3 regions of the Cytobacillus sp. FSL M8-0252 genome follow, and region 1 is predicted to be linked to each of the others. Evidence: riboswitches for the same ligand, from Rfam matches in the RefSeq annotation. Region 1 holds a riboswitch; each other region holds the start of a gene.
What was found. A riboswitch is a leader RNA that binds a small molecule or an ion and turns the genes downstream of it on or off. The one in region 1 is predicted to bind lysine.

Region 1 (10,107 bases):
CCAAAGGACCGACAAACTTCTGATCCAATTCCAAAGCTTTTAACAACGTTCCGTACGAGAGGCTAAAACTAAAAGAAGCTTGCCCAATTTAATTATTAAATCGGGCAAGCTTCTTTTAGTTACGTGTACGTTGTAGGAAAGCTTTGGTTCTTTCCATTTTGGGGTTATTGAATAGTTGCTCTGGTGTCCCTTCTTCAGCAATGACGCCTTTATCCATGAAGACAACGCGATCCGACACTTCACGGGCGAATTCCATTTCATGGGTGACAATAAGCATGGTCAGGCCTGTGCCAGCCAGTTCCTTCATCACCTTTAACACTTCGCCAACCATTTCAGGATCGAGTGCTGAGGTTGGTTCATCAAACAACATCACATCTGGCTCCATTGAAAGTGCTCTTGCAATCGCCACACGCTGTTTTTGACCTCCGGAAAGCTGTCTTGGTTTAGCTTCTACATAAGCCTCCATCCCGACCACACGCAAATATTTCTTCGCGATTTTTTCTGCTTCCTCTTTTGAACGCTTTAATACTTTTATTTGCCCAACAACACAATTTCCCAATACATTATGGTTATTAAATAGATTAAAAGATTGAAAAACCATGCCGAGATTTTTACGATATTGATGGACATTATGTTTATCGTCGAGGATATTTTCACCGTTATAGATAATTTGTCCACCACTTGGTTTTTCTAATAGATTGACACATCTTAATAGGGTCGATTTCCCAGACCCTGATGAGCCGATGATTGTAACTACTTCTCCTTTATTCACTGAGAAGTTAATATCTTTTAATACTTCATGACTACCAAAAGACTTACTTAACCCTTGAATATCAACAACTGTATTCACTTTTCCAACTCTCCTTTCCGCCACCTATGCTCCTGTTGTTTTCCTTTTGATATCTTCTGCCGTATCCATTTCACCTGCAACGACGTAATTTTCCGGTCCATCCATTCTTCTTTCAATATAGCGTAGAATTAATGTAACGGTATAAGTCATAACGAAATAAATAATACAAACAACAAAGAATGACTCAAAGTAGCGGAAATTATTCCCTGCAATTGAATTCGTTTGGAAAAATAATTCAGATATAGAAATCACGCTTAACACGGCAGTATCTTTTATATTAATGATAAATTGATTACCTGTAGCTGGAAGAATGTTTCGAATGACCTGAGGTAAAACAACATTCATCATTGTTTGCAAATGGTTCATCCCAATGGCTTGGGCTGCCTCATATTGACCTGGGTCGACAGAAATAATCCCTCCACGAACAATCTCAGCCATATAAGCACCCGTGTTAATGGAAACAATAACGATACCAGCAATGAGCGGATCCATTTGATAGCCAAAGGCCATTGCTGCCCCGTAAAAAATAACCATTGCCTGTACAATCATTGGTGTGCCTCTAAAGAATTCAATATAAGCAGATAACAAGAAATTCACTATTTTTAATAACAACCGTTTAGGACCATTCTCAGGTATTGGTATTGTTCGAAGAATGCCTGACAACAAACCAATTAGGGCACCGAAAACGGTACCAATTAAGGCAATGACTAATGTCACACCGGCGCCTCGTAAAAACATTGGCCAATATTCGACAACGATGCGAATAATCCATTCTATACTCATAACAATGATCTCCTTTTCTCTCATCATGATTGGCCATTACCAATCAATCTGCTAAGGATTTGCGCTTCAAAGGTTTAATACGACGGAGAGGATGCGCTACCCTAGTTGTTTATTTCTCATGTCTCTCCTAACCTTCTTCTCGATATAAAACCGGCTACATCTCATGCAGCCGGCTCATTTAGTTATTCTGCCGCTGGCTGATTCTCAATAGCAGCATCCATTAATTCTTTTTGCTCTTCTTCAGAAATATCTGCAAGGATTTCATTGATTTTATCTGTTAATTCGCTACCTTTTTTCACCCCTACTGCAATGGCAGTATCTTCTTCACTTGTCTCAAATCCTTCAGTAAATTCAACCATCGCAAAGTTATCATTAGCAGCTGAAGCACTTACACCTTCCGGACGTTCAGAAACATAGCCGTCAATAATTCCAGACTCTAATGCAACACGCATAGCAGGGAAGCTCTCCATCGCTGTTTGCTGTTGTACGCCGTCAATTTGATCAATTACTGAATAATGAAATGTATTTAATTGGGCAGTAACCTTTGCCCCACTGAAGTCTTGAATGGATGTGGCATTTTCGTAATCGCCACCTTTTTTCACTACCATGACTAAATCAGATTCGTAATAGTTATCGGAAAAATCAATCGTTTCTTTTCGTTCTGCTGTTGGTGACATACCAGCAATAATAGCGTCAATTTTATCTGAACTTAATGATGGTACTAATCCATCCCATTTTGTTTTCACAATTACTAACTCTTTTCCTAAACCTTCTGCTATCTTCTTCGCAATCTCAACATCGTAACCGCCTGCAAACTCTGAATTACCTTCAATTGCTACTGCGCCATTGCTATCATCCATTTGCGTCCAGTTAAATGGCGCATAACCCGCCTCTAGTCCTACGCGAAAAACGTCTTTATCTTTTCCACCTGAACCTGTGCTTCCTTCAGCCTCATCATTTGAACCACAAGCAGCTAGAAACATACTCAGTACTATAGCCATAGCTAGTAAAGCAAATCTCTTTTTCATCTCTATTCCCCCTAATATATTTTTCTACTAATTAAACTATTCCGAATTAAGAAAAAGAATAACAAAAAAAGACCTGAGATGAACTCAGGTCCTTGTTATTCTTCCGCCTAAATCCTCTACTTTTCCCATTTTAGAGATAGTGCACCTTAATAAATCGGGTAAATTTATTAAGACAGTCCTGCAATTATTCACTGCAGACCCAACATGCTATACAAACGGGTATAGCACATTTCGGCGATATTTCCTTCTCTTTAGTCTCATCATGCCTTATCACTCTACTAAAGACTGTTAAATACCGCGCCTCTACCCCACCAGAAAAAGTGAGGTTTATTCAATTTGATATCTATTAGGCTACAATAGTTTAATAGCGTCTGTCAATATAAACTCTATGGAAAATTGGTCCTTTTTTCGCACAACCTTTTGATTAGAGCATAATTACCAATGTTAAGCTTGTTGGCTTGAAGCTAACTCTTTTAACTGTATGCTCAAACGATTAATATCCGCTACCGAATGATTTACGTTTGACACCATCTCATGTTCATCTTCTATGATAGCAACAATTTCCTCTGTAGCTGCGGCGTTCTCCTCTGATATATTTGCCATATTTTCAATCTGCTCTTGAATTTGTTCAAATTTTTCTGTGGCAGCGGAAACTTCATTGACACCTCTCACTAACTCTAAGTTGTTTTCTTGTAATGATGTTTGTATCTCGTTGAAAAAGGCAGATATCTCTGTTAGAAGTGCTTGTCCCTGCTTTACAGCACCTTCCCCTTCAAGAGAGCTTTTACGTGCTTCAAGAGACTGAGTGAAAAGAGTATTCGTCACTTCAGAGATCGCCACCGTGATTTCAGCACTTTGCTCAGCTAACTTCCTTACTTCATCTGCAACGACCGCAAACCCTCGCCCATGCTCTCCGGCTCTTGCTGATTCAATTGCTGCATTTAATGCGAGTAAATTAGTTTGATCGGCAATTTGTTTAATGCCTGCTAATAATTTATTCACTTGTTCCATACTTGAATGAACATCTGATACCGTCGATGCTGTCACACTAATCGTTGTATTTACAGTATTCATATGCGATGTAACATCGACTATCTTATTTAAACCATCTTGTACTTTCTCATTCATATTCTCCGACTTTTCTACGACACCTTCTGAAATGGCAACAGATTCTTTTGTATTTTGTAAAGACTGACTCATAGAATCATTGACAATATTTAAGCTGTTCGCTTCTTCTTGAATACTTGTAGCCATCTGTTGAGCAGCTTCTAATACTTGTTGACTTGACTCATGTATCGTTTCAATATTTTGCTTAAAAAGTCCAATATGATTTTCTAGAGTCACTGTACCTTTATCTATTGAACCAAAGGTGTCTTGCAACTGTATGAGGAGGTCCTTTGACTCCGTTTCTTTTTGCTCTGCTTGGTCAATTAATTCCCTACCCCAACTAGCTAATAAATAAAATAAGTACAAAATCCCGTTGGCGACAAGAATAATAGTAAAAATACTCCGGACACTATTACTTTCTCCTAATAACTGATGGCCAATTATAAAGTAGGTAGCAATAAAACTAACATTATAGAATACAGAAAAAGCAACAATCATTTCTTTCTTAAAATATAGCACCACCATTGCAATCGTTAAGAATAAAATATAATGCTTATTCAATGCATATCCGTCCACAAAAAAGAGCATCATCACAATGAGGTTTGGTATAGCAGCATATAAAAAGCCCTTTACGTAATCATTGATACGCAAAAAATACAGAACAATAGCCATGACAATGACAGAAATCCCAGCACACATAATGACAATTGTATCGCTCAAACCCCGGTCAATAACAATAGGTAAGACTAATAAAACAGCTAATGTCATCAATCCCCACATATTCACTTTATGAACTCTTAATAATTCATTCTTTTGCGTACCCAATTATTTTTCCTCCTAATTTAATCCAAAAACAAGGACTTTAAGCCTATTATTTGGGTTTTTTTTCTTTTATTTCTATTATTTATTTCGGTATGATTAACTTTTATGTTAGTGCTTTACAACTAAATATTTTAGGAGGATGCATAATGAGAATTGCTATCATGGGAACAGGATCTTTAGGGACGATTATTGGGGCACACTTATCAAAAGGGGCACATCATGTGGAATGCATCGATGTAAATACTGACCATATTAATGCCTTAAACAGTAACGGCGCAACAGTTGTGGGGACTGTAAACTTGCAGGCTTCTGTGAAAGCCATCACGCCACATGAAATGACTGGCATTTATGACCTTGTCTTACTTTTAACAAAGCAAGTATACAATAAATCAGTGCTCCTACAACTTCAAGCGCATATGAACGAAGCAAGTATATTACTCTCTTTACAAAATGGTGTTCCAGAAGAAAGTTTAGTAGAATCACTTGGTTCATCCATCATTATTGGTGGTTCTGTAGAGTTTGGTGCTACTTGGGTAAAACCAGGTGTATCACAATTAACATCAGACAAAGAGGCATTCTCTGCTCACGCTTTTCAAATTGGTGAGTTAGACGGACAGATTACTGACCGCGTGAACCTAGTAAAAACCGTTCTTGAAGATGTCGGTGGCACAATCGTTTCAAATAATCTAATCGGTACAAAATGGTCCAAACTTCTTGTTAATGTAGCGATGAGTGGTATGTCGGCAGCACTAGGTTGTACATATGGAGATATTTTGAATAACGAGGCAGCTGTCACAAGTGCAGTGATGCTAGCTGATGAAGCGTTAAAAGTTGGTTACGCGAATAACATTCAATTTAGCGAACTAGCTGGTGTAAATGTTGGAATCTTCTCTATTAACGAAGACAAGAGCAATCTACCTATGGTCATCCAAGTTGCTAAACAAGCATTTGGTCCTCAAGCACTGCTCAAAGCTAGTATGCTACAAGATTTAGAAAAAGGATTACAAACAGAAGTCGATTATATTAATGGTTACATTTCAACAAAAGGGAACGCCCTACAAGTATCTACTCCAGTAAATGACCTTGTCACAAGCATGATCAAACAAGCAGAAGAAACAAACCAACTGCCGGACTTTAATGAAAATATTAAAGCATTTGAGTCCCTATTAAACAAAGAATTTGCTATTCATTAATCCATACTTGAAAGACAGGCTGAGTGAGACGTGCGAAATCAAACCCCTCACCAGCCTTTTTTCCTTCCTCATTCCCATGCAGCATTAGAGAAATAATTGGTTAATACATAAGTATAATCCAGTAAATAAAAGGATGAAGTAGGAAATAATTGAGAAAAACTTTTGGCTCATGACTTTAAATAGTAATTGTCCTAAAAATATACCAATTAGTGCCACAGGAGCTCCAACCAAACTAGCGAGCCAAACTGTTTGTGTAGTACCGGCGACAACCATTTGGATAGCCAGACTGATTACATAGATATATAAATAAAAAGCAATTGTCGTTCCTCTGAGAATTTCCATATTCGTTTTGGTGCCCGAGAAATACAATAATAACGGCGGACCAGGCATACCAATACTTGTCGTTAATGTTCCAGATAGCCCACCAGCGCCATAATCTCTATTTCTCGTTTGCTTCATCTTTAATTGAGCAATCATCAACACAGTCAAAACCAAGATTAGAATACCTATCCCTAGTTTTAGCCAGTTAAGCGGTAACCAAAGAAAAATGACCATCCCTATAGGTAAACCAAAAATACTGCCGATGATGAGTCGTTTTAACACTTTTTGATCAACATCGACCTTGACTTTCCCTATCATGACAATCGAAATAAACAAAGATAAGATTAAGTTGATCTGAATGGCCTCCATCGGCTCAAAAAACAGCAGTAAAAATGGCGTCGCTAGAATAGAAAAGCCATATCCCGTACTCGCCTGTAATATAGAAGCAACTAAAATAAGAAGTATATATAAAATGAGCAATTGAGCAAACCACCTTCACTATTACAGAAACTTTCTCCCCTGTCTCTATTTTACCATTTCAGCTAACAAAAACCCTCATAAGATGGACCGTTTGTTTCACGTGGAACGAGAAATTAGTGTGGGGACTTATCAAATTAAGATAAGAAAGTGCCTCTTAGTTATAGGGGTGCAGGATTCGTTCAAAAAGCTTTGTTGGATACGAATATATCTATTTTCACGTTGCAATCATTTTTATTTTATTACGACTCTTTATAATTTACTGTTGCTTTAAATTAAAGCATTCATTACTTCTTTACTGCCCTAATGATATAAACTGGCTCACTTCCTAATTTCCGCGGAGAAACGGTCATTTTCATATCGCTAAAACCGGCATTTTCCATTGCCTTCATCATATCCCCAGATGATACTCTCGGTCCTCTGGCATCTGCGGTTTTTTCAATATCAATGCATAAGAATGTACCTCGAGCTTTTAAGGTACGCTTGATTTCTTCTAGTACAGCGGATAATGGTTTTACTTCATGTAGCGAGATTGAAGCGATCGCAATATCTACTTGTTCATCTGCTAATGGTATGTCTTTAAAATTAGCTATTACGGGCTGAATATTTGTGATCCCTCTCTTCTCTGCTGTTAGCTGCAAATAGTTTAAAATTTCCTCATCCAAATCAAGTGCATAAACCAAATCTACCCTTTCTGCTATAGGTAGTGCTACGTATCCTGCACCAGCTCCTATATCTAATACGACGTCACTATGATTGAGGGGGAGGTATTGAAATAATTCCTCAGCTGAAAAACGGTCAATATTTTCTAGATTTCTAATCTTTCTTTTTACTTTTTCATTCATAAGTATTAACCCCTTTTTAATTATAGATATAAACGCTCTTTAATAACTATAATTTATTTAAACTTCTTTGTAAATGGGGAATATTGTAATGGATGAAAAAACGGAGCAGAGTTTGTTCTGCTCCTTTCTTTATGAGGATGCCTTTGTTTGGAGAAGCTTAATACCTAAGCCGACAAAGATCATGCCAGTTACCTTATTAATAATAAATTCTGCTTTAGGATTATTTCTAAGTTTCTTCGTTGTTGTAGAGGCAAAAAGCGCGACTATCGAACACCAAATGGTTCCTGTTACAACATAGGTCATACCAAGGATGATAAAAGGAAGTGGGCCATATCCATTGTCTACAGATATAAATTGGGGTAGAAATGAAATATAGAAAAGCGCCACTTTTGGATTGGTTAGATTGGTTAGTAAACCTTGAGCAAACACTTTCCTTGCAGTTAAAGGTTTCGTCTTTTTAACTTCAAATTGTGAGGATTTTTGAATGACCATACGTACGCCAAGATAAATTAAATACGCCGCACCAATCATCTTTACAATAGTAAATAAAATGACTGACGTTGTAAGAATAAGAGATAATCCGATAGCAGCTAAAAATGTATGCACCATTGCTCCTGTAGATATACCAAGAACAGAGTATAACCCTGCCTTCTTACCTTGTGAGACACTCCGTGAGACGATATACATCGTATCTGTCCCAGGGGTAATATTCATAATAATCGCGGCGGCTAAAAACACCGTAAAACTTGTGATGCCAAACATCTAATTCGCCCCCTCAACCAATACAAGTATTAAAATTACTTCTATTGTACTCCTCTCGCAAGAAAAGAAATAGAATATTTTTAAAGATTATTTCTGAACAAGGATAGCCATTGTCTCGCTTCTATCAGTGTAAGGTTCTCCAGCCACATTACTATACTCATTAATCACTTTAAATCCAGCATCCCGGAGCTCTCTTATCAACCGCTCCTTAGTAAAGTATTGATACCAAATGTGATACACATCAGCCGATTCTTCAGTCAGTACCAAAGTTTGTTCAAGAGAAATTTCATCATCATATTTTTTGTTATGAGAGATTTCCAAATGAGGATGGGCAGACCAAAACCCCCCATGATTATTCATTGACCATTGTTTTCCCTCTACAAAAGAATGATACTTATTAACGGTAAATACATCTAAAAATAGGCGTCCAGATTCAGTTAAGCAGCGATAAATATTCTTTAACAGCTGCTTGCGATTATTTGGTGATAATGCACCATAATCACAATAGATAAGCGTCGCAAAATCAAACGTATTTACGTCATCCATGATCAGATAATCCTCAAAGCGGTACTGTATCGGTAAATGCCTTTCACTAGCCTGGGATTTGGCGTAATCAATAGAGTTCTCGGAGAAATCAATCCCGGTAACCGCATAGCCTCTCATTGCCAGCTGTTCACAATAAAGACCTGGACCACAACCGAGATCAACTACTCTGTCTCCACTGTTCATAAGCTGTGAAATAAATCTTACCGAAGCATCTATAAATTTCGGTTCTCTACTCGCTCCTTCATGGTTTGGATTAAGATGTGCTTTTAAAAGCTGTTTTGCAATATACTCATCTTGCCAAAACATTTTTTCAGATGGTTGAAAAGCTTCTGGCTGTTCAATTTTGCTTAAAATCTCCTTATACATAAAAAGTCCTCCTGATCGAAAGTTATTGCATATTATAACAGAATTCAAGGAAGGTAACGATCATTCTCTTGCTGGATGAATACATGGTTAACGGCTATACTATAAGAGATTCTTACTGAAAATTAGAGGTGTACAACGTGAAGCACGTAAATATTTTGATTGCCGATGATGAGGCGGAAATTGCTGACCTTGTTGGGCTCCATTTGGAAAAAGAAGGATTTCATATTTTCAAAGTAAATGATGGAGAAGAAGCATTAAAAATTGTACAATCACAGCCAATTGATTTGGCTGTCTTAGATATTATGATGCCCCGTTTAGACGGACATGAAGTCACTAGAATGATTCGCAAACAAAACTATCTTTTTCCGATTATCTTTTTGAGCGCTAAAACATCTGATTTTGACCGTATCACCGGGCTTGTCATTGGAGCTGATGATTATATGACCAAACCGTTTAATCCTATGGAATTAGTGGCACGCGTCAAATCACAATTACGACGGACAATGCTGTATAATCAATCAGCTTCAAAAGAGAATATTTTAGAGTTTCGAGGACTTACGATTGATCCTGATCAACATAAAGTAACAAAATATGATACGGTCCTCTCTCTCACCCCGAAGGAATTTGATATTCTCCTCTTACTCGCTAACCATCCGAATAAGGTTTTTAGTGCAGAGCATATTTTTCAAACTGTGTGGGGAGATGCTTATTATGACAACCAAAATACAGTGATGGTTCATATTCGCACATTAAGAAAGAAACTTGGGGAAGACAAGAACGAGTTTATTAAAACCGTCTGGGGAGTAGGTTATGCCTTTCATGGTTAATTATAAAATTAATTTTCAAACGAAACTATTACTACTCGTCTTCGTTAGCATGATATTAGCTGGCGTAATCACATATTCACTTTTTGCATATATGCAATATTATTATCATCAGTTTGTGTTCATCGATGATCCTTTAGCTCGAATCAGATGGGCATTAGGAAATAAGGGTCTATTTATTAT
Region 2 (10,107 bases), 660 kb from region 1:
GGTACAGGTGGCATGGGAAAAGCGATTGCAGAAGCGTTAAACAAGGAAGATATCTATTTGCTCGCCGATGTGAATGAAGAGAGATTAAAACAGACCCAGCAAGAGTTAAATGACAAAGGAATCGCTCAAGTACATTATCAAACAGTAGATATAACAGATCAAGAAAATGTTCGAGCATTGGTGCAAAAGGCTGATTCATTAGGTGAGTTAAAGTCCATCATCAATACAGCTGGATTATCACCGACGATGGCTGATGCGAAAAGAATTGTTGATGTTAATTTAAAAGGAACAAGTATCATTTTAAATGCCTTCTATGAAATCGCACAAAAAGGGACAGTTGCCGTCTGTATTTCCTCAATGAGTGGACATATGGTGCCAAAGGAAGGGCCGTATAGCGAAATACTAAAGGCGCCGTTAGCTGAAGATTTACACAAGAAGATGGAGCCTTTCTATCAAACGAATTCTGGTGCTGCCTATAGCTTTTCGAAATTAGGTGTTTTATTAATTGTAGAAGACCAAGCATGGAAGTGGGGACAGAAAGGGGCGCGAATTGTTTCTGTTTCTCCAGGTACGATAAATACACCAATGGGTAGACAGGAAGCTAGTCAATCTGAGCAAATGAAGATGTTACTAGAAAAAACACCTTTGCAGCGTGAAGGAGAATCAACTGAAATTGCTTCAGCCGTTGCGTTTCTAGTGAGTGATGCTGCAAGCTATATTACTGGAACTGATTTAAGAGTCGATGGTGGCACTGTCGCTAACCTAAAATAAAAAAGAAACCCTGCTGAATAGACTTTCATCAGCAGGGTTTCTTTATTGACTGTATCAACATTGACTAGTGTTTCGGTGAAAATTGCTGAAAAACCGTTTTTGTTGGTTCAGGGTATATTTCTTTTCCAGCAATTGAATTGATGATTTTTAGATTTCTTAGAACAGATAGGCCTAGATTTGTTGCACTAGCCCCGTGAGAATGCTCGATATTGGTTAAGGTATAGATATGATTTGTTTTCTTTTTCTTAAAGTCAATTTGATAATTTTCCGTTACTTTGAATCGTTTATTGTCTTCCCAAATAATTTCATCGGCAAATTGTGATAACCAATTCGGTAGGGCGGGTTTATAACCAGTTGCTAAGACGACCTTTTCCGTTTGATGAGTAAATTTTTTCTCCTGCTGCCATTGTTGACAATGTAGATGGTACGTCTTCTCTATTTTCTCTATTTTCTTCGCTTCTGTTAAGGGTTGGATAGTTACATTGAGTTTTTCTCCACTAATAGAACGATGGTAAAGCAGATTATAAATTTTCTTTAAAGTTTCGGGGTCAATGCCATTCCGTAGTTGATTTAAAGAATCTAATGCTTCTAGACGATGGTCAAAATCAAGTTGATGGAAATAATGAATATATTCAGGTGAGAAAAATTCTTTCCCTAATTTGGCATCTTCTTTTTGAAAAAGGCCTGAAGATCTTGTAAACCATGTTAGTTCATAATCGTGGTTTTTCTGATCCATCAATAAGTCGTAAAAAATCTCAGATGCACTTTGACCAGAACCGATCACAGTGACTGAATGCCCACTTTTCAATTGCTTCTCATGAAACAAATACTCACTTGAGTGACTAATATCATTGTTTGGCCAATCTCCATCTAATCCCTTTGGAACCATTGGTATACTGCCAGTTCCGATAATGAGATTCTTTGTTAAATAGTTGGATACTTCTTTTTTTAGTAGATTCTCTACAGTTACTTGATAAAGATGATCTTTTGTTTCTATCACATTTGTTACACGATGGCTGAAATAACAATGTGATAATTGATGGGCTACCCAACTACAATAGTCACTATATTCTTTGCGCGGAATGTTGAATTGGTTGAAAAAGTAGAACGCATATAAGCGCTCATGAGTATGTAAATAATTGATAAATGTATATGGACTAGTTGGATCGGCAAATGTTACTAAATCAGCTAAAAAGGGTGTCTGTAAATCTGTGCCCTCTATAAGCATACCTGGATGCCATACAAACTCCTCTTCTTGTTCAAAAAATAATCCATCTATCTCTTTAACTCGATCAGTTAAAGCTGCAAGACTTAAATTAAAAGGCCCTAAGCCAATGCCAATAAAGTCATAAACGACAGGTGTGCCCAATAGTATCCCTTCTTCCGTTAATAGGTGAAATATCTATTCTGTATTTTCCCTTCCTCTCATATATTCTAAACATAGAGAAATGTTCTGTAGGTTTAAGTGTTTTTTTTTCTGGGGTATGTAAGAGTATCGAACAAATACACAACAGAAAGGACAATGTAAAATGCTCTGGACGATTATCGGTATTTTAATTATTTTATGGATTTTGGGATTTAGCTTTGATGTCGCAGGAGGACTTGTCCACCTATTATTAGTTATTGCACTCGTCGTTTTATTATTCCAATTAATTACTGGAAGACGTAGACCTTAACGGGACATCTGAGGGTAAATAATATAAGAACGAACGCCCACCTTAATGAAGGTGGGCGTTTTCATTGTGTCGTTTGATTGAAGAAATGTTCATTCAAGATATGATATCGATTATATACGATTTTATTAAAGATAAGAGCATTTAAAATGATTAAAGAATGAATAGTAGTGTGAGCAATAAAATAGTGTATTGCCAAACGCTATTTTTTACATTAAAATGAGAATGATTATCATTGTTGAAAGGTTAAAATCAAATTAAATTCTCAAATGATTAGCTTTTAATATTTCGGAATTTTCTTCACTTTGAATGAGATTGCTGTGATAATTAATTTTTTTGGAAATGGAGCTTTGATTAATGAAGAAATTATATTTTATTATGCTTTTATTTGTACTCGTTTTAGCTGGTTGTATGCAAAAGGAAGAAGAGAGTAATAGTGGAGAAGAGAATAATAATAGTAATCAAACGATTGTCATTGAAGATGCGTCAGGTGAACGCAGCTTTGAAGGAGTTCAGGAGAAAGTAGTTGCTCTTGAATGGAGCGTTGCTGAAGAGTTATTAGCTGTTGGTGTACAACCAGCTGCAGTAGCTGATGTAGAGGGGTTTAATAAGTGGGTAACAATTGATGCTAAATTAGATGAAAGTGTTGTGGATATTGGTTTAAGAACAGAACCAAATATTGAAGAAATAGCAAAGTTAGAGCCCGATGTGATTATTGGTATGGAATATCAAGAACAGTTTAAAGCGGACCTTGAAAAAATAGCTCCTGTAGTGATTTTTGATAGTTCTACAGAGGAAGCTCAAAAAGACTTATATGCTTACATGTTACATACATTAAAGCAGACAGGTAAGCTAGTAGGTAAAGAACAAGAGGCTGACGAGGCAGTTGCTCATTTAGAGGAAAAAATGGCAGAAGCGAAAGAGAATATATCTGCAGCTCAATTAAAGACAAATGAATTTGTTTTTACACAAGCTTATTCTGCGAATCAAGCCCCGACCTTTCGATTATTTACAGAAAACTCGACGGTGAGCCATACACTTGAAGGTATAGGATTGACAAATAAAATACAGGATCAAGATCCACAGCCGAGTGGTTTTATTACAACAAATGTAGAGGGTGTATCTAAGTACTAAGAAGCTATATTTCTTCATACTGTACAAAAAGATGATCCGTTATTTAGTAATTTAGAAGGAAACAAAGCTTGGAACTCTTTATACTTTGTAGAAAATGATTTGATGTACGATGTAGGCGCAGGTGTGTGGACGTTTGGTAGTGTTCTTTCAATGGAAACTTTAGTTGATCATGTTGAAGAGACATTAGTGAAGTAATGTTATGAGAGTTAAACCCTTTCTATTATTTGCGGCATGTGTGCTCTTGTTTATTATTCTTGGTCTCATCCACTTGAGCCAAGGACAAGCTTCAACAGGCTTACTCAGCTTTTGGATGGAAGTATGGGATAATGAGCAGGAACTGAATTTTCTCCTTTATAGTAGAATGCCGAGGTTTTTAATTGGTTGTTTAGTTGGAGCTGCACTTGCCGTAGCAGGGATGTTATTACAAACAATGACAAGAAACCCACTCGCAAGTGCAAGTACACTAGGCATTCATGCAGGAGCATTTTTCTTTGTTGTTCTTTTTTCCATTTTCTTTCCTTCTATAAAGGGTGCCTTTCCATTTTTGGTGACGATGCTTGGAGGAATCATAGCAGCTTTAATTGTTAGTTTTTTAGTAGGTAGAGCATTGGATCCTATTAGAATCGCATTAACTGGATTGATAGTAACAATGTTGTTTTCTTCATTTACTAGTGCCCTGCAGCTTTTATATGAAAATGAAGTGTCCGGGTTGTTTTTATGGGGAGCGGGAACATTGTTACAGCTTGATTGGAGTGGCGTTCAATTTGCTTTGCCATGGGTTCTCTTCACTCTTCTTTTTGCCTTTATAATAGGTCATCGTTTTGACGCTTTACTGTTGGGGGAAGATGTAGCTGTAGGATTAGGACAAAATGTGATGATAAGTAAATTAATAGGTTGGGGCATTGCAATTATATTAGCTGCTGTCTCTGTTACAGTAGTAGGCCCAATTGGCTTTGTTGGTATTATGGCTCCACATATTGTTCGTTTAATGGGATTTAGAAAGCATCGATCCATGCTAATAGGAAATATAGTGGTCGGTGCAGGCTTACTCATATGTGCTGACATCTTTGTTCGTATGATATCTAGTATGTCTGAGTTACCTGTAGGAGCAATGACGGCCATTATAGGAGCACCTTGGTTAGTCTATTTAGCCTTAAAGGTAAGTAGGAAAACGAGAACTGCTGGAGGAGCATTAGAGGGGAAAGTGCGAATTAAGCATGTTAAAAGATTTTATCTCCTCATATCTCTCGCCGTTCTTGGATTAGTAGGGTTTAGCCTTTCGTTTGGGGGAACAAGTTTCACTAGTCTTTTAGAATTGCCAAGAGAATTGATGTATAATACCTTCGTTTGGGATTTTCGCTTGCCTCGAGTGGTTGTCAGCTTCGGAATTGGTATGATGATGGCGGCTAGCGGTTTAATGATGCAGACTGTTTTACGAAACCCACTTGCTGACGCTTCTGTTTTAGGTGTGACTTCAGGTGCAAGTGTAGTGGCGATGTTGGTTCTCATTGTTTTTCCACAAGCCCCCTTTGTCCTTATTCCAATTGGTGCATTAATTGGTGCACTTATCACAATGGGAATTGTATTGTTTATTAGTGCGCGGAGCGGTTATCAACCGATGATTCTATTATTAATGGGTGTTGCTGTATCCGCGGTAGGTTCTGCTATTATACAGATTTTATTAGTACGTGCGAACCTTCATGCATCACAAGCTTTAACATGGCTTGCTGGTAGCACCTATGGGACAAGCTGGAGTGATCTAGTAATTGTGATGATAACATCGTTACTACTATTTCCGGTTATTCTCTATATGGCCAATACATTCGAGATCTTATCATTGAGTGATGAACTATCCATTGGTTTAGGTGTGAAAACAAGTAAAATGCGTATGTTTATGATTATACTAGCTGTTATGTTGTCAAGCATCAGTGTATCAGTGGTTGGGGCAATTGGGTTTATCGGTTTACTAGCTCCACATATTGCTAGACAACTGGTCGGTCCGAAGCTACTACAATTACTGCCATTAACCATAGTAATTGGCGGGATTTTACTTATTTCAGCTGATTTTCTTGGAAGAGTCGTTTTAGCTCCGAAAGAAATACCTGCTGGAATAATTGTTTCTTTAATTGGTGCACCATACTTACTTTATTTATTGAAAAAAACGAACAAAATCAAAGCGAGTTAACCTGTTTAATAAAAAATAATCTGAACAATGGTTCGGGTTATTTTTTTTTCTTTTTAACTCATAGTAAAAAACGAATATCTGATTTATACCATTTCCATAAGTTACTTTTTCTATATGCTTTTCCTTATTACTGTGTAAGGGTTCCTTTTTCGATACCGATGAACAATCACAAAATAAGAAAATGGGCCAATGAAATGTTCTAAGAATCTTCTTTTCTGTTTTGACTGATTCTTTTTCACTTATTTCATTGCCCTTCTTGTTTATGGTTATATCCTTTAGGTAAAATAATCAGTATGAAGATTATTGGTAGATGAGGTGATGGAATGATTAGGATTGGTTTAACTGGATGGGGAGATCATGACAGCCTATATACGGAGCGTATATCTAACCGAGATAAACTATTAGAATATGGCGCTCATTTTCCAACAGTTGAGGTAGACGCTTCCTTTTATGCCGTACAGCCAGAAAGGAACGGGGAAAAGTGGGTGAGGGAAACGCCTGCTTCATTTAAATTTGTTGTGAAAGCTTATCAGGGGATGACGGGGCATCAAAGGGGGGAGATTCCTTTTGAGACAAAGGAAGAAATGTTTGCTGCTTTTAAAGCGTCGCTTGCCCCTTATATAAGAGAAAATAAGTTAGCGATGGTCCTATTTCAATTTCCACCGTGGTTTAATTGTAAAAAGGAAAACGTGCAATATTTACGCTGGTGTAAACAGCAAATGGGAGAAATACCATGTGCTGTTGAATTTCGTCATCAGTCTTGGTATCAAGATGCGTTTATAGAAGGTACTTTAAATTTTATCAAGGAAGAGAAATGGATACATACCGTTTGTGATGAACCACAAGCAGGGGAGGGGTCTGTTCCAATTGTGATGCATACTTGCGGTAATCCAATTGTACTAGTCCGCTTGCACGGTCGTAATGTTCATGGATGGCAAAATAAAAAACAACCAAATTGGCGTGAAGTTCGCTATCTATACCGTTATAATCACCAGGAATTATTGGAGTGGGCAGAGCGATTAAAGCAATTACAAAAAGAGGCGAAGGAGGTCTATGTACTATTTAATAATAATTCTGGTGGTGACGCAGCGGATAATGCGAAGGAAATTCTAGAAATATTAGGAATTGAATATGAGGGATTAGCTCCAAAACAACTCGGTTTATTTTAACTAATGAGTACACCGAATCTCTACCTATAACATAAATTGTTAAAGGGAAGGGGGGACGGTCATGGTTGAATTAAAGCCTGTTATTTTGGATGGTCATACGTTTATGACTGTATCCGTTGAGCTGCCAAAAACTAATTTGTTAGTCGTATCAAATGATAAAGGATATATCATGTGTGGTGCATTAGACGTTGCGTTATTAAATGAAAAATTAAAAGATCGCCATGTCATTGCTGGTAGAGCAGTAGGGGTAAAAACGATTCAACAGCTAATAGATGCACCACTTGAATCAGTCACTTTTGCTGCAGAGGAATTAGGCATTAAAAAAGGGATGATCGGTAGAGAAGCGCTATTAAGAATGGTATAGGTTATAGTATCCTACTATATCTTAAAAATAATAAATTTATGAATATTTTAGGTTTTGATAGAGTTTTGCATAAATAATTATATTTTGATATAATGTATAACAATTGAATAATGCCTTATCAATCCGATGGGGTAGAGGCGCAAATCATCATTAGTAATCAATGTGAGGATGACAACAGTGAACTTTGATAAAAGGGAGATTTGCCGAAGCAAATAGGTACGTCAATATTTATTTGTTGGGGTTGCTCTTAATAGGAGTAACACTGTCATTATGGAGGTATATTAACCATAATGGGGAGCTACAGTCGTGATGGAGAATAACGTTACTTCTTGAAGGGTAATGATAGAATCTCTATCGTTACTCTTTTTTTATTATCAATTAAGGATCAAAGAAAAGTGGAGGATACCTTTCTCTGATCGTTAATTGATATGAGACGCATTCGTTCATGTCTATAGCTCCTATACTAATAGGAGGTCTTTTTATGACAGGTACATTTATTTCTGTGCTGCCACCTTTGGTAGCGATGCTTTTGGTTATACTAACAAAAAGGGTGATTCTCTCCCTTGGTTTAGGGGCGTTAACAGCAGCTATCATAATTGGAGGATATCAACCGCTAGATACGCTACAAATATTTTTCTCGTCGTTTATAGCACTTTTTATAACAGATGAAGGGTTAAATACTTGGAATATATTCATTCTATTATTCTTACTTATTCTTGGTAGCATTACTGCATTTATTTCACTATCGGGTGGTAGTCGTGCCTTTGGTGAATGGGCAATGAAGCGTGTGAAAACGAGAGTGGGTGCACAGTTATTAACCGTAGTTTTAGGTATGATTTTGTTTATAGATGATTATTTTAATGCGCTAACAGTTGGACAGGTATCTCGACCTGTTACCGATCGACAAAAAGTATCACGTGTAAAGCTTGCTTATTTAATTGATTCAACATCCGCACCTTTATGTGTTATTTCGCCTATATCAAGTTGGGGAGCATCAATTATCGCCTTAATTGGCTCGATTTTAGTGTCTCATAAAATAACTGATTATAGTGCTTTCTCTGCTTTCATGCAAATCATTCCGTTAAATTTTTATGTGTGGGCGGCAATCATAATGGTGTTTATCATTGTTGTTGGGCAAATTGACTTTGGTCCGATGAAGAAACATGAGAAACAAGCTATTGAACAAGGAATTCTATTTGATAAGAAGAAACAGTTGAAAGACGAAGTTCAAGAAGAATTACCTATTAGTACGAAAGGGACTGTTGGTCATCTTGTTTGGCCAATCATTGTTTTATTTATTGGAACAGTGAGTATGATGGCTTGGACAGGCATTAATGGTGCAGAGGGGAATGTGTCGTTAGTATCCTTATTAGAAAACACAGATGTGGCCTTATCATTAATTGTCGGAGGATTATTGAGTTTAGCTGTTGCTTACGTACAATTTGCTCAAGTATTAAAGAAAGATGATAAACTAACGAGTAATTTTTATTTGAAAGCTACATGGGTTGGGATGAAATCTATGTTTGGATCAGTATTGATCTTAATTTTTGCCTGGTTACTCGGAGATTTGATTAGTCAACTAGGTACAGGGGAGTACTTGGCTAGCGTTATTAATCAATCGAATCTGAGTCATGATTTTATCCCTGTTATCCTATTTATTATTGCGGCACTTATGGCATTTAGTACAGGTACATCTTGGGGATCATTTGGCATTCTTCTTCCAATAGCTGGTGATATTGCTGTAGCTACAGATATATCCTTGCTGATTCCTGCAATGGCAGCTGTACTTGGAGGTGCAGTATTCGGAGATCATGCTTCACCGATTTCTGATACTTCTATTTTATCCGCCACAGGTGCAGGGAGTAATTTGATTGACCATGTCATTACACAGTTTCCTTATGCCTTTACAGCAGCTGTTGCTGCGGCCATCTCTTATATCATTTTGGGTGTAAGTGGAAGTGTAATCATTGCATTAGCTGCTTTGATTGTTATGATGGCGGGGATTTTCCTTGTTGTTAAAATGTTCGGTACAAAAACCGAGAAGATGATATAATAATTCTTTTGAACAATATAGGAAGGAGGGATGAACTCGTCGGTTCATTCCTCTTTTTCTATCCTACAAGTCTAAAATCACTACATAAGCAAAGTTATTTTACTTTATATAAAAGTAGCTAGTTATTTTTAATTGCTAATTATTAACAATTAACTGAACTACATTATACCTATCTACTATTAATTATTTTATGAATATAATGATAGAGTTTTACAAACAAAACATAGTAAAGAGAAACCCTTTAACGCTCTAAACTATTAATATATTTCTAAATATTAATATTATTCACAAAGATTGTTTTGACAGATGAATAAAATGATACTATACTATTTTTAGATTTATAGCAATTATCAGAAAAATATTACATTTTGGTTATTTTAGTCTACTTTTTTTTGTGTGGTATCTTTTCTTGTGGGGTTTATATGGGGGATTTGAACCATGCTCTTAGTTGTTGGAATAATCAAAAAAAGGGGGATCATTATGTTATTTAAAAAGAGAATGACCGCTGTTCTTTTAGCTTCTACCATAGGAGCTGCAGGTTTCCTTGCTGGCTGTGGTAGTGATAGTGCAGGTGGTGGTGAGTCTGGTGATACTGTCAAGATAGGTGCCAACCTAGAACTTTCTGGTGCAGTTGCCTCATATGGTGAAGGAATTGCTGAAGGAATCGAATTGGCTGTGGATGAAATTAATAAAGATGGTGGAATCGACGGTAAAGAGATAGAAATTGTAAAAGTAGATAATAAATCGGATGCAGCAGA
Region 3 (10,107 bases), 1.1 Mb from region 1:
GAAACTGCTGGTAAATTTGGTGTTATGAGCATCCCGACTCTCATCGTATTTAAAGATGGTGCAGAAGTAGATAAAGTGGTTGGTTTCCAACCGAAAGAAGCATTAGTTGAATTGCTTCAAAAACATGGTGCATAAGAAGTACCATAAAAACAAACCCCGGCTTCTACTTTTAGAAGATCGGGGTTTTTTTACAGTACAAGTATGGCAAAATCAGTAAGAAGGGTATGGTTTCCTCCTGCAATGATATTCTTTTTAGGTATGGATGTGACAGCTAATTATGAATGATAATATAAAAAATAAATTACCTTTATTACCTGCTCAACCTGGTTGTTATTTAATGAAAGATCGCCAAGGGACAATTATTTATGTCGGTAAGGCGAAAGTGCTTCGTAATCGGGTTAAGTCCTATTTTACCGGTTCGCATGATGGAAAGACATTAAGGCTGGTAAATGAAATTGAAGATTTTGAATACATCGTGACCTCTTCCGATATGGAAGCATTATTATTAGAGTTAAATTTAATTAAAAAGCATGACCCCAAATATAATGTCATGTTAAAGGATGATAAGAGTTATCCTTTTATTAAATTAACAAATGAAAGACATCCGAGATTAATTACCACGAGAAAAGTAAAAAAAGACAAAGGTAAATATTTTGGTCCATATCCAAATGTGCAGGCGGCCAATGAAACAAAGAGATTATTAGATCGCCTTTATCCTTTAAGAAAATGTAACACCTTACCAGATAGAGTTTGTCTCTACTACCATATCGGACAATGTCTAGCTCCTTGTGTAAATGAAGTAAAATCTGACACATACAAACAAATGACAGATGAGATTACTCGCTTCTTAAATGGTGGTTATAAAGAGATCAAAAAAGAACTCTCAACGAAAATGGAAGAAGCGTCCGCAGCGCTAGAGTTTGAGAAAGCAAAAGATTTCAGAGATAAAATTATCCATATAGAAACGACGATGGAAAAACAAAAGATTACAATGACGGATTTTACTGACCGAGATGTGTTTGCTTATGCGGTTGATAAGGGTTGGATGTGTGTACAAGTATTTTTTATTAGGCAAGGGAAACTTATTGAAAGAGATGTATCTATGTTTCCAATCTATAATGAGCCTGAAGAAGAGATGCTCACCTATCTCGGCCGTTTTTATGAACAAGCTAATCATTTTAAACCAAAGGAAATTTACTTGCCAGACTCTGTTGATGTGACGATGGCTGAGCAGCTTTTGGATGTAAAAATATTTATTCCTCAAAGAGGGAGAAAAAAAGAACTAGTGAAACTTGCCTATAAAAATGCAAAGATTGCTTTAAAAGAAAAATTCTCGCTTATTGAACGTGATGAGAAAAGAACGGTGAATGCAATAGAAAGCTTAGGTGAGGAGCTAGGAATTTACACACCCTATCGCATTGAAGCTTTTGATAACTCCAATATCCAGGGTACCGATGCTGTCTCAGCAATGATTGTCTTTATCGATGGTAAGCCTGCAAAAAGGGAGTATCGGAAATATAAGATTAAGTCAGTTAAAGGACCAGATGATTATGAATCTATGAGGGAAGTGACGAGACGGAGATATAGCCGGGTTTTAAAAGAAGGGCTACCCCTACCTGATTTAATTATCATTGATGGTGGAAAAGGACATGTTGAAGTCGTTCGAGATGTGCTTGAGAATGAACTCGGTTTAGATATTCCACTAGCAGGATTAGTCAAAGATGATAAGCATAAAACATCTCAACTTCTTTATGGAAATCCATTAATGATCATTCCCCTCGCTCGAAATAGCCAGGAATTTTATTTATTACAACGTATTCAAGATGAAGTGCATCGATTTGCGATTACATTTCATAGACAAGTTCGTGGAAAGAGTGCATTTCAGTCACTTCTTGATGAAATTGATGGTATTGGGGAAAAAAGAAAAAAGCAGTTATTAAAAGATTTTGGTTCTGTAAAAAAAATGAAATCAGCTAGTGTAGAAGACCTTAGGGAATCTGGCTTACCATTAAAAGTTGCACAAGAACTTTATGAAAAGTTACATGAATAGACATTGTCTGAAAAAAACAAATATGGTATAGTGTTTTTAACTTTATATCAAATCACTTTTTAACTTGAAAGTGAAGGTAGAGGTGCGAGTTTCATTAGTAAAAGTTCCTTAGAAGATTGAGCTTCGTTTGAAGGACTTTGAAAGGGAATATTCGCCGAAGTGAAGAAAGACTCAATATTTTCTTCGCTGGTTCTGCATTGAATAAATGCAGGATTGTCAAGACTATCTGTCTTGGAGGGCTATCTCACTGTGTGTACGTAGATTGTTCATACGTTTGACTACACAGCAATGGGATGGGTTTCATCTCATTGCTTTTTTTTATGCCGAATATGGGTAGAAATGTGTTGGTTGTACATACAGGCGGCAGGGAATAAAAACGAATGACTTGAAAGTAGGGGAGAAAAGTGGGCTTAATTGTACAAAAATTTGGTGGAACCTCCGTAGGCTCGGTTGATCATATTCAAAATGTAGCCAACCGTGTCATTGAAGAAAAAAATAATGGTAATGATATCGTTGTTGTTGTGTCGGCTATGGGCAAAACGACTGATCAATTAGTTGGTATGGCAAAAGAATTATCACCCGCTCCGAGTAAGAGAGAAATGGATATGTTGTTATCTACAGGTGAGCAAGTTACGATCTCTTTATTAACAATTGCACTAAATTCAAAAGGTTATGAGGCAACTTCCTATACGGGCTGGCAAGCAGGGATTAAAACGGAATCAGTACATGGTGACGCAAGAATCACTGATATTGACACAAAACCTGTTTCACAAGAGTTAAAGAAAGGGAGAATTGTTATCGTAGCGGGTTTTCAAGGTTTAAGTGAGACTGGCCAAATAACGACATTAGGTCGGGGTGGCTCTGATACAACAGCCGTAGCTCTTGCAGCAGTATTAAAAGCGGACAAATGTGATATATACACCGATGTAACAGGTGTATTCACAACTGATCCACGCTATATAAAAAATGCAAGAAAGCTTCCATCTATCTCATACGATGAAATGCTTGAATTAGCTAATCTTGGTGCAGGCGTTCTACATCCAAGAGCAGTTGAGTTTGCAAAAAATTACAATGTAAAGCTTGAAGTACGTTCTAGTATGGAACGAGAAGAAGGTACAATTATAGAGGAGGTTGCGGAAATGGAAGAGAACTTAGTTGTTAGAGGGGTTGCTTTTGAAGATGATATTACAAGGGTATCTGTACTAGGGATTAAAGACCCTTTAATAAGCCTTTCATCCATCTTTTCACTCTTGGCGAAAGAACATATAAATGTTGATATTATTATACAAAGTATTACAGATGATAAATCATCAGGCTTATCTTTTTCAATTAAAAACCAAGATCTTACAGAGACTGTAAAAATACTAGAAAAAAATCGAGAAGCATTAAGTTATGATCAGATTGAATGGGAATCACAATTGGCGAAAATCTCGATTGTCGGTTCAGGAATGATTTCAAATCCTGGAGTAGCAGCTGAGATGTTTAATGTATTAGCTGCTAATAACATCGTTGTAAAGATGGTCAGTACATCTGAAATAAAGGTCTCGGCTGTGATCGACCAAGCGCATATGTTAAATGCTGCTCAAGCTTTACATCAAACGTTTAATTTAGCTGGGGATTTAATAAAAAATTAAATGAGCTAGCAGTAGTATAAGATAGGAAAATCCAAACACCATTTAAACGCCTTAAAAAGAATGATGTTTGGATTTTTTTTACTGTTGGGTATATTTATTAGGTGTGGATAAAGTCCTTTTTATCCCATTTGACTGTGAAGAGGACCTTTCCACCTTTTTTACGTGGGTGCTCGAATGTTTCGCAAATCACTTCTTTTTTCTGTTCGATTTGTTGAGCAATAAAACCAGCTTCTAATTGGAATGTTGCGTGAGTATTTTCTTTACAGCGCTTTTGAATGACTTCACTTGTTAACTCGTATTCGATTTCTTTTTTGTTTTCGAGGTTTTTCGTTAATTTTCCCCAACCAGCCTCGACAAAGAAGCTGAATAAGTCTTCTTCTGTTTGAAGAGGATATTTACGTGCTAGTCTCTTGCCTGCCCAGTATAAGATATCTGGTGCGTCTTTACCTAGTAAATCATGTAAAAGTTCTTCTCTAATTAATTCATAGCCAAAGGATGAAATCATTTCTTTGTTTGGTTCAATTGATTCTGCCATGTTTTCGGTTTGTTCTATTTGGGCTTCTTGAGATGGCATATTATGCTAAATCTCCCCTCTTTCATAAAGTCTAATATATACAATTTACTTGGAAAAAACGAATACGTACAGTGAAAAGGGAAAAATTTTTAGTTTGTAAAACTGGTGTAAATTATGGGAATAATCTTAACACTAATAATAATCTAATGTAAATGCATTTTTATGCGTAAAATATGAATATTATTGCGTGATTTAAGCTATTTTAATATACCGCCAAATAGGGTTGAAAAAACTATATCATTGGTTTTTTGAGTGAAACTAGAATAGAAAAAATTTTCGTAATATCGACAAAATCTGTATCCGTTTTCTTGACGCTAATGGGCGATGGGAGTAAAATGGACATGTCATATAAATGTTTTGAAAATGATTTGCATTTTCTTAGTGATGCGAAGGATTTGTTATGTACATATTCAGCGTGTCATGCTACAAATTCAAGGGGGTAAACTTATGGCGGGTAATCGAGAGTTTTTAAATCGCAGATTGCATTCATTACTTGGAGTTATACCTGTTGGGGTCTTTCTGATCCAACACTTAGTAGTGAACCATTTTGCAACTAGGGGAGAAGAGGCATTTAATAGCGCATCACATTTCATGGAAAGTCTTCCTTTTAGATATTTCCTAGAAATATTTATTATTTTCTTACCTTTGTTATATCATGCAATTTACGGTCTTTACATTGCGTTTACAGCAAAAAATAACACTTCAAGATTCGGATTTTTCCGAAACTGGATGTTCTTAGTTCAACGTGTAACCGGTGTAATTACATTGATTTTCATCGTTTGGCATGTTTGGGAGACTCGTATTGCAGCAATGTTCGGTGCCGAAGTAAATTATGATATGATGGCTGATATTTTGTCTAGCCCATTCATGTTAGCATTTTACATCGTTGGTGTATTATCTGCAATTTTCCACTTTGCAAATGGTTTATGGTCCTTCATGGTAAGCTGGGGAATTACCGTATCTCCTAGATCACAATTGATTTCAACTTATGTAACTTTAGTCATTTTTATCGCATTATCAATTGTAGGTATTCGTGCTATTTTTGCTTTCGTGTAATGAATACATACATTTTTCTATAATTTGTTCGGTTTTTTTTAGAGGTATTAGTATTAAGGGAGTGAGTCAGATATGGGTAAAGGAAAGGTTATTGTTGTCGGTGGCGGATTAGCCGGATTGATGGCAACTGTTAAAATTGCTGAAGCTGGCGGACAAGTAGAATTATTTTCTTTAGTGCCGGTTAAACGTTCTCACTCTGTTTGTGCCCAAGGTGGTATTAACGGAGCAGTAAATACAAAAGGTGAAGGGGATTCTCCTTGGATTCACTTTGATGATACAATTTATGGTGGTGACTTCTTAGCTAACCAACCTCCAGTTAAGGCAATGGCAGAAGCAGCACCTGGAATTATTCACTTATTCGACCGTATGGGTGTTATGTTCAACCGTACACCTGAAGGGTTATTAGATTTTAGACGCTTTGGCGGAACACAGCATCACCGTACTGCTTTTGCTGGTGCGACAACAGGTCAACAATTGCTTTATGCATTGGATGAGCAAGTGCGTCGTCACGAAGTAGCAGGGTTAGTAACAAAATATGAGGGTTGGGAGTTCTTGGGAACTGTCATTGATGATGACGGAGTTTGTCGCGGGGTAGTAGCGCAAAACCTACAAACAATGGAAATCCAATCATTCGCAGCAGATGCTGTCATTATGGCTTCTGGTGGACCGGGAATTATTTTTGGTAAATCAACTAACTCTATTATTAATACAGGCTCTGCTGCATCAATCGTTTATCAACAAGGCGCGTATTATGCAAATGGTGAGTTCATTCAAATCCATCCAACTGCTATACCAGGAGATGACAAACTACGTCTAATGAGTGAATCTGCACGTGGTGAAGGTGGTCGTGTTTGGACATATAAAGACGGGAAACCTTGGTATTTCTTAGAGGAAAAATATCCGGCATACGGTAACTTAGTTCCTCGTGATATTGCTACACGAGAAATCTTTGATGTTTGTGTAAACCAAAAACTAGGTATCAATGGTGAAAACATGGTTTACCTTGATCTTTCACATAAAGACCCGAAAGAATTAGATATTAAATTGGGTGGTATTATTGAAATTTACGAGAAATTCCAAGGTGATGACCCTCGTAAAGTACCAATGAAAATCTTCCCAGCTGTTCACTATTCAATGGGTGGTTTATGGGTAGATTATGATCAAATGACAAATATCCCTGGATTGTTTGCTGCAGGTGAGTGTGATTATTCACAACATGGTGGTAACCGTCTTGGAGCTAACTCATTGCTTTCTGCCATTTATGGTGGTATGGTTGCTGGACCAAAAGCGCTTGAATATATTGAAGGATTAGAGAAATCAAGTGAAGATTTATCTTCTTCATTATTCGAAGGTGCAGTTCAACAAGAACAAGAGAAATGGAATAAAATCATGTCTCTTGATGGAACAGAAAATGCATATATCCTTCACAAAGAACTTGGTGAATGGATGACTGATAATGTAACAGTTGTTCGTCATAACGATCGTTTATTAAAAACAGATGCTAAAATTGTTGAATTGTTAGAGAGATATGAAAATATCAACATTAACGATACAGCAAAATGGAGTAACCAAGGGGCGGCGTTTACTCGTCAATTACAAAATATGCTTCAATTAGCTCGTGTTATTACAATTGGTGCATATAACCGTAACGAAAGCCGCGGTGCCCATTATAAACCAGAATTCCCTGATCGAAATGATGATGAATTCTTAAAAACAACTATGGCTAAATTCGTTGATGGCAAATCAGCGCCACAATTCCATTACGATGAAGTGGATATCAGCTTGATTAAGCCACGTAAACGTGACTATACAACGAAACATTAAGAGAAAACTCGATGAAAGGGGAGTAATTAATCGTGTCAGAAGCAGCAGTAAAGTCTAAAACCGTATTATTTCAAATTACAAGACAAGATGGTCCTGATTCAGATTCTTATGTAGAAGAATTTGAACTTGATTATCGTCCAAATATGAATGTGATCTCTGCTCTAATGGAAATTCGAAGAAACCCGGTAAATACAAAAGGGGAGCATACAACACCAATTACTTGGGACATGAACTGTTTGGAAGAAGTTTGTGGAGCTTGTTCTATGGTCATTAATGGCAAACCGCGTCAATCTTGTACAGCTCTGATCGACCAATTAGAACAACCAATTCGTTTAGCACCAATGAAAACATTCCCGGTAGTACGTGATTTACAAGTTGATCGTAGCCGCATGTTTGATTCATTGAAAAAAGTAAAAGCATGGATTCCGATTGATGGAACATATGATTTAGGTCCAGGGCCTCGTATGCCAGAGAAAAAACGCCAATGGGCTTATGAATTATCAAAATGTATGACTTGTGGTGTATGTTTAGAAGCGTGTCCAAATGTAAACAGCAAATCTGATTTTATCGGACCGGCACCACTTTCTCAAGTGCGTTTATTCAACTCTCATCCAACGGGTGAAATGAATAAGGCAGATCGTTTAGAGGAAATTATGGGTGACGGTGGTCTTGCTAACTGTGGTAACTCACAAAACTGTGTGCAATCTTGCCCTAAAGGTATTCCTTTAACAACATCAATTGCCGCGCTTAACCGTGATACAACATTACAATCTTTCAAAAACTTCTTTGGAAGTGACCGTGTGTAATAGATTTTATAGAACACTGAGGCTTATAGCCTCAGTGTTTTTTTTATCCAGTAAAAGGGTAAGAGTGTGATCTTCGTTTGAAGGAGCAATATTTTAATAGTTATTAAGCAATTCGTACTGAAAATTCATAATAATAAAACAAAATACCTATTAATTGATGAATGAAGAAAGTACTTTCAGCTTATTTTTGGCAAAAAATGTAGAATTTTTGTTATAAATAAACACGAATCATAGAAAAACTGGTATATTTCAGTTGTTGAAAGATTAATAATAATTTGAAGGAGGAACAGAATGAAATTAGCTAGTAATCGATGGTTGGCCTTATTGATGATTTTTATGTTAATATTTTCTAGCTTCAGCCCTCTAGCGGGACAAGCAGCACAAGAAGATGTATTGACGGTGAATGAAGCGATTGAAAATAACGAAGGAAATGCAACAGTAGAAGGTTACATAGTAGGTCATACAGTTTCGACGAATAATTACAATTTTAATCCACCTTTTAGTAATGACTATAATATTGCGATAGCTGATGATGCGAATGAACAAGATTCGTCAAAAATTTTACCTGTGCAAGTGTCTAGCAGCTTTCGTGCGACATTTGGCTTACAGACTAACCCTGATATTATAGGTGAAAAAGTACAAATAACAGGCAATCTTGAAGCATATTTTACCGTACCTGGCTTGAAAAATCCAACTGCATTTACATTTGCTGATGGAAACCCTGATGATGGGGAAGAGGAAGAGCCATCTGATGGTGTTGAAGGTCTGCGCATTGGTGATATACAAGGAGCGGGGCATGAGTCTCCTTATGTAAATCAGAACGTAACAGCTGTACAAGGTATTGTAACAAAAGTAGTAGATAACAGTAATTTTTATATGCAAGATGATACACCCGATGATAATCCCCATACATCAGAAGGGATTCTCGTCTACAAGCCTACGCATCAAGTAAAAGTTGGAGATAAGGTTACAGTGGATGGGCTTGTGAAAGAATGGGTTCTTGACGGATATAGTGAAAAGTTAGAAACAGATTTAGCCATGACTGAAATCAATGCCCAAAATGGGAGGGTAAGCATTGAATCATCAGGAAATGACCTGCCAGAAGCAATTGTTTTAGGCAAAGATCTTCCTTTACCTCATGATATTATTGATAATGATGAAATGCAATCTTTTGACCCTGAGGAAGATGGTATCGATTTTTATGAGAGTCTAGAGGGTATGCGCGTCGCAGTGGAGAATCCTCAAGTTGTTGCACCTCAAAAATATGGTGAAATACCTGTCATTGCGAATCAAGAAGAGGATAAACTCTATACGGATCAAGGTGGGGTTTTATTAACGGAAGATAATGCAAATCCAGAAAGACTGCATCTTTTATTAGAAGAGGATAATTATGTAGCTAAAACGGGTGATCGTTTTGATGGTACAGTCACCGGTGTAATTAGTTATGGTTATAGCAACTTTAAAGTGTTAGTGGATATGGATTCTTTACCAGATCTTATTGAATCGGAAAAAGAAGAAGTAACGACAGAACTTGGCAAGGATGAAGGAAAATTAACAGTTGCCTCTTATAATATTGAAAATTATTATGAAGGTACAAGCCAAGAAAAGACAAATAGAATAGCGCAGTCAATGGTTAATGAGTTAAATTCACCGGATATTATTGGTCTTGTAGAGGTACAAGATGATAATGGCCCGACTGATGATGGTATAACAACGGCAAAAGCTAGTTATGAGAAATTAATTGCAGCCATTGCCGCAAATGGTGGTCCGACGTATGACTGGGCAGATATTGCACCAGAAGACAAGCAAGATGGTGGTCAGCCGGGTGGGAATATCCGAGTAGGATATCTCTATAATCCAGAAAGAGTTACTTTAAAAGAGGCACCCAAAGGCGGGGCTAACGACGCAGTTACGTATGAAGACGGTCAATTAACATTGAACCCAGGTCGCATCGATCCGACGAATGAAATTTTCCAAGATACAAGAAAATCGCTAGCAGCACAGTTTGAATTTAATGGAGAAGATGTGATTGTCGTTGCTAATCACTTTAATTCTAAGTCAGGTGATGAACCACTATTTGGGAAGAATCAACCTCCGGAATTAGTGAGTGAAGCACAAAGAATACAGTTAGCAGAAGCTGTAAATGGGTTTGTGAAAGATATA

Region 2: another riboswitch for lysine. It lies ahead of MKX83_RS19870 (Na+/H+ antiporter NhaC family protein); the one in region 1 lies ahead of MKX83_RS23220 (transporter substrate-binding domain-containing protein).
Region 3: another riboswitch for lysine. It lies ahead of MKX83_RS17480 (aspartate kinase); the one in region 1 lies ahead of MKX83_RS23220 (transporter substrate-binding domain-containing protein).

What each region holds. Positions count from the first base shown of each region.
Region 1 covers NZ_JBBOWZ010000001.1:4,593,676-4,603,782, forward strand. Annotated here, with positions in the region: gene MKX83_RS23210 (amino acid ABC transporter ATP-binding protein) at 116-850, opposite strand; gene MKX83_RS23215 (amino acid ABC transporter permease) at 875-1,633, opposite strand; gene MKX83_RS23220 (transporter substrate-binding domain-containing protein) at 1,816-2,661, opposite strand; lysine riboswitch at 2,791-2,975, opposite strand; gene MKX83_RS23225 (methyl-accepting chemotaxis protein) at 3,106-4,593, opposite strand; gene MKX83_RS23230 (ketopantoate reductase family protein) at 4,737-5,783, shown strand; gene MKX83_RS23235 (sulfite exporter TauE/SafE family protein) at 5,868-6,584, opposite strand; gene MKX83_RS23240 (class I SAM-dependent methyltransferase) at 6,869-7,426, opposite strand; gene MKX83_RS23245 (LysE family translocator) at 7,556-8,188, opposite strand; gene MKX83_RS23250 (class I SAM-dependent methyltransferase) at 8,276-9,100, opposite strand; gene MKX83_RS23255 (response regulator transcription factor) at 9,238-9,927, shown strand; gene MKX83_RS23260 (HAMP domain-containing sensor histidine kinase) at 9,920-10,107, shown strand, end outside.
Region 2 covers NZ_JBBOWZ010000001.1:3,930,548-3,940,654, reverse strand. Annotated here, with positions in the region: gene MKX83_RS19905 (SDR family oxidoreductase) at 1-771, shown strand, start outside; gene MKX83_RS19900 (lysine N(6)-hydroxylase/L-ornithine N(5)-oxygenase family protein) at 836-2,140, opposite strand; gene MKX83_RS19895 (lmo0937 family membrane protein) at 2,301-2,447, shown strand; gene MKX83_RS19890 (iron-siderophore ABC transporter substrate-binding protein) at 2,802-3,578, shown strand; gene MKX83_RS19885 (iron ABC transporter permease) at 3,778-5,763, shown strand; gene MKX83_RS19880 (DUF72 domain-containing protein) at 6,087-6,932, shown strand; gene MKX83_RS19875 (YunC family protein) at 6,994-7,296, shown strand; lysine riboswitch at 7,421-7,605, shown strand; gene MKX83_RS19870 (Na+/H+ antiporter NhaC family protein) at 7,778-9,349, shown strand; gene MKX83_RS19865 (ABC transporter substrate-binding protein) at 9,830-10,107, shown strand, end outside.
Region 3 covers NZ_JBBOWZ010000001.1:3,464,803-3,474,909, reverse strand. Annotated here, with positions in the region: gene trxA (thioredoxin) at 1-135, shown strand, start outside; gene uvrC (excinuclease ABC subunit UvrC) at 278-2,050, shown strand; lysine riboswitch at 2,120-2,300, shown strand; gene MKX83_RS17480 (aspartate kinase) at 2,455-3,684, shown strand; gene MKX83_RS17475 (YslB family protein) at 3,782-4,258, opposite strand; gene MKX83_RS17470 (succinate dehydrogenase cytochrome b558 subunit) at 4,706-5,314, shown strand; gene sdhA (succinate dehydrogenase flavoprotein subunit) at 5,387-7,138, shown strand; gene sdhB (succinate dehydrogenase iron-sulfur subunit) at 7,171-7,944, shown strand; gene MKX83_RS17455 (5'-nucleotidase C-terminal domain-containing protein) at 8,236-10,107, shown strand, end outside.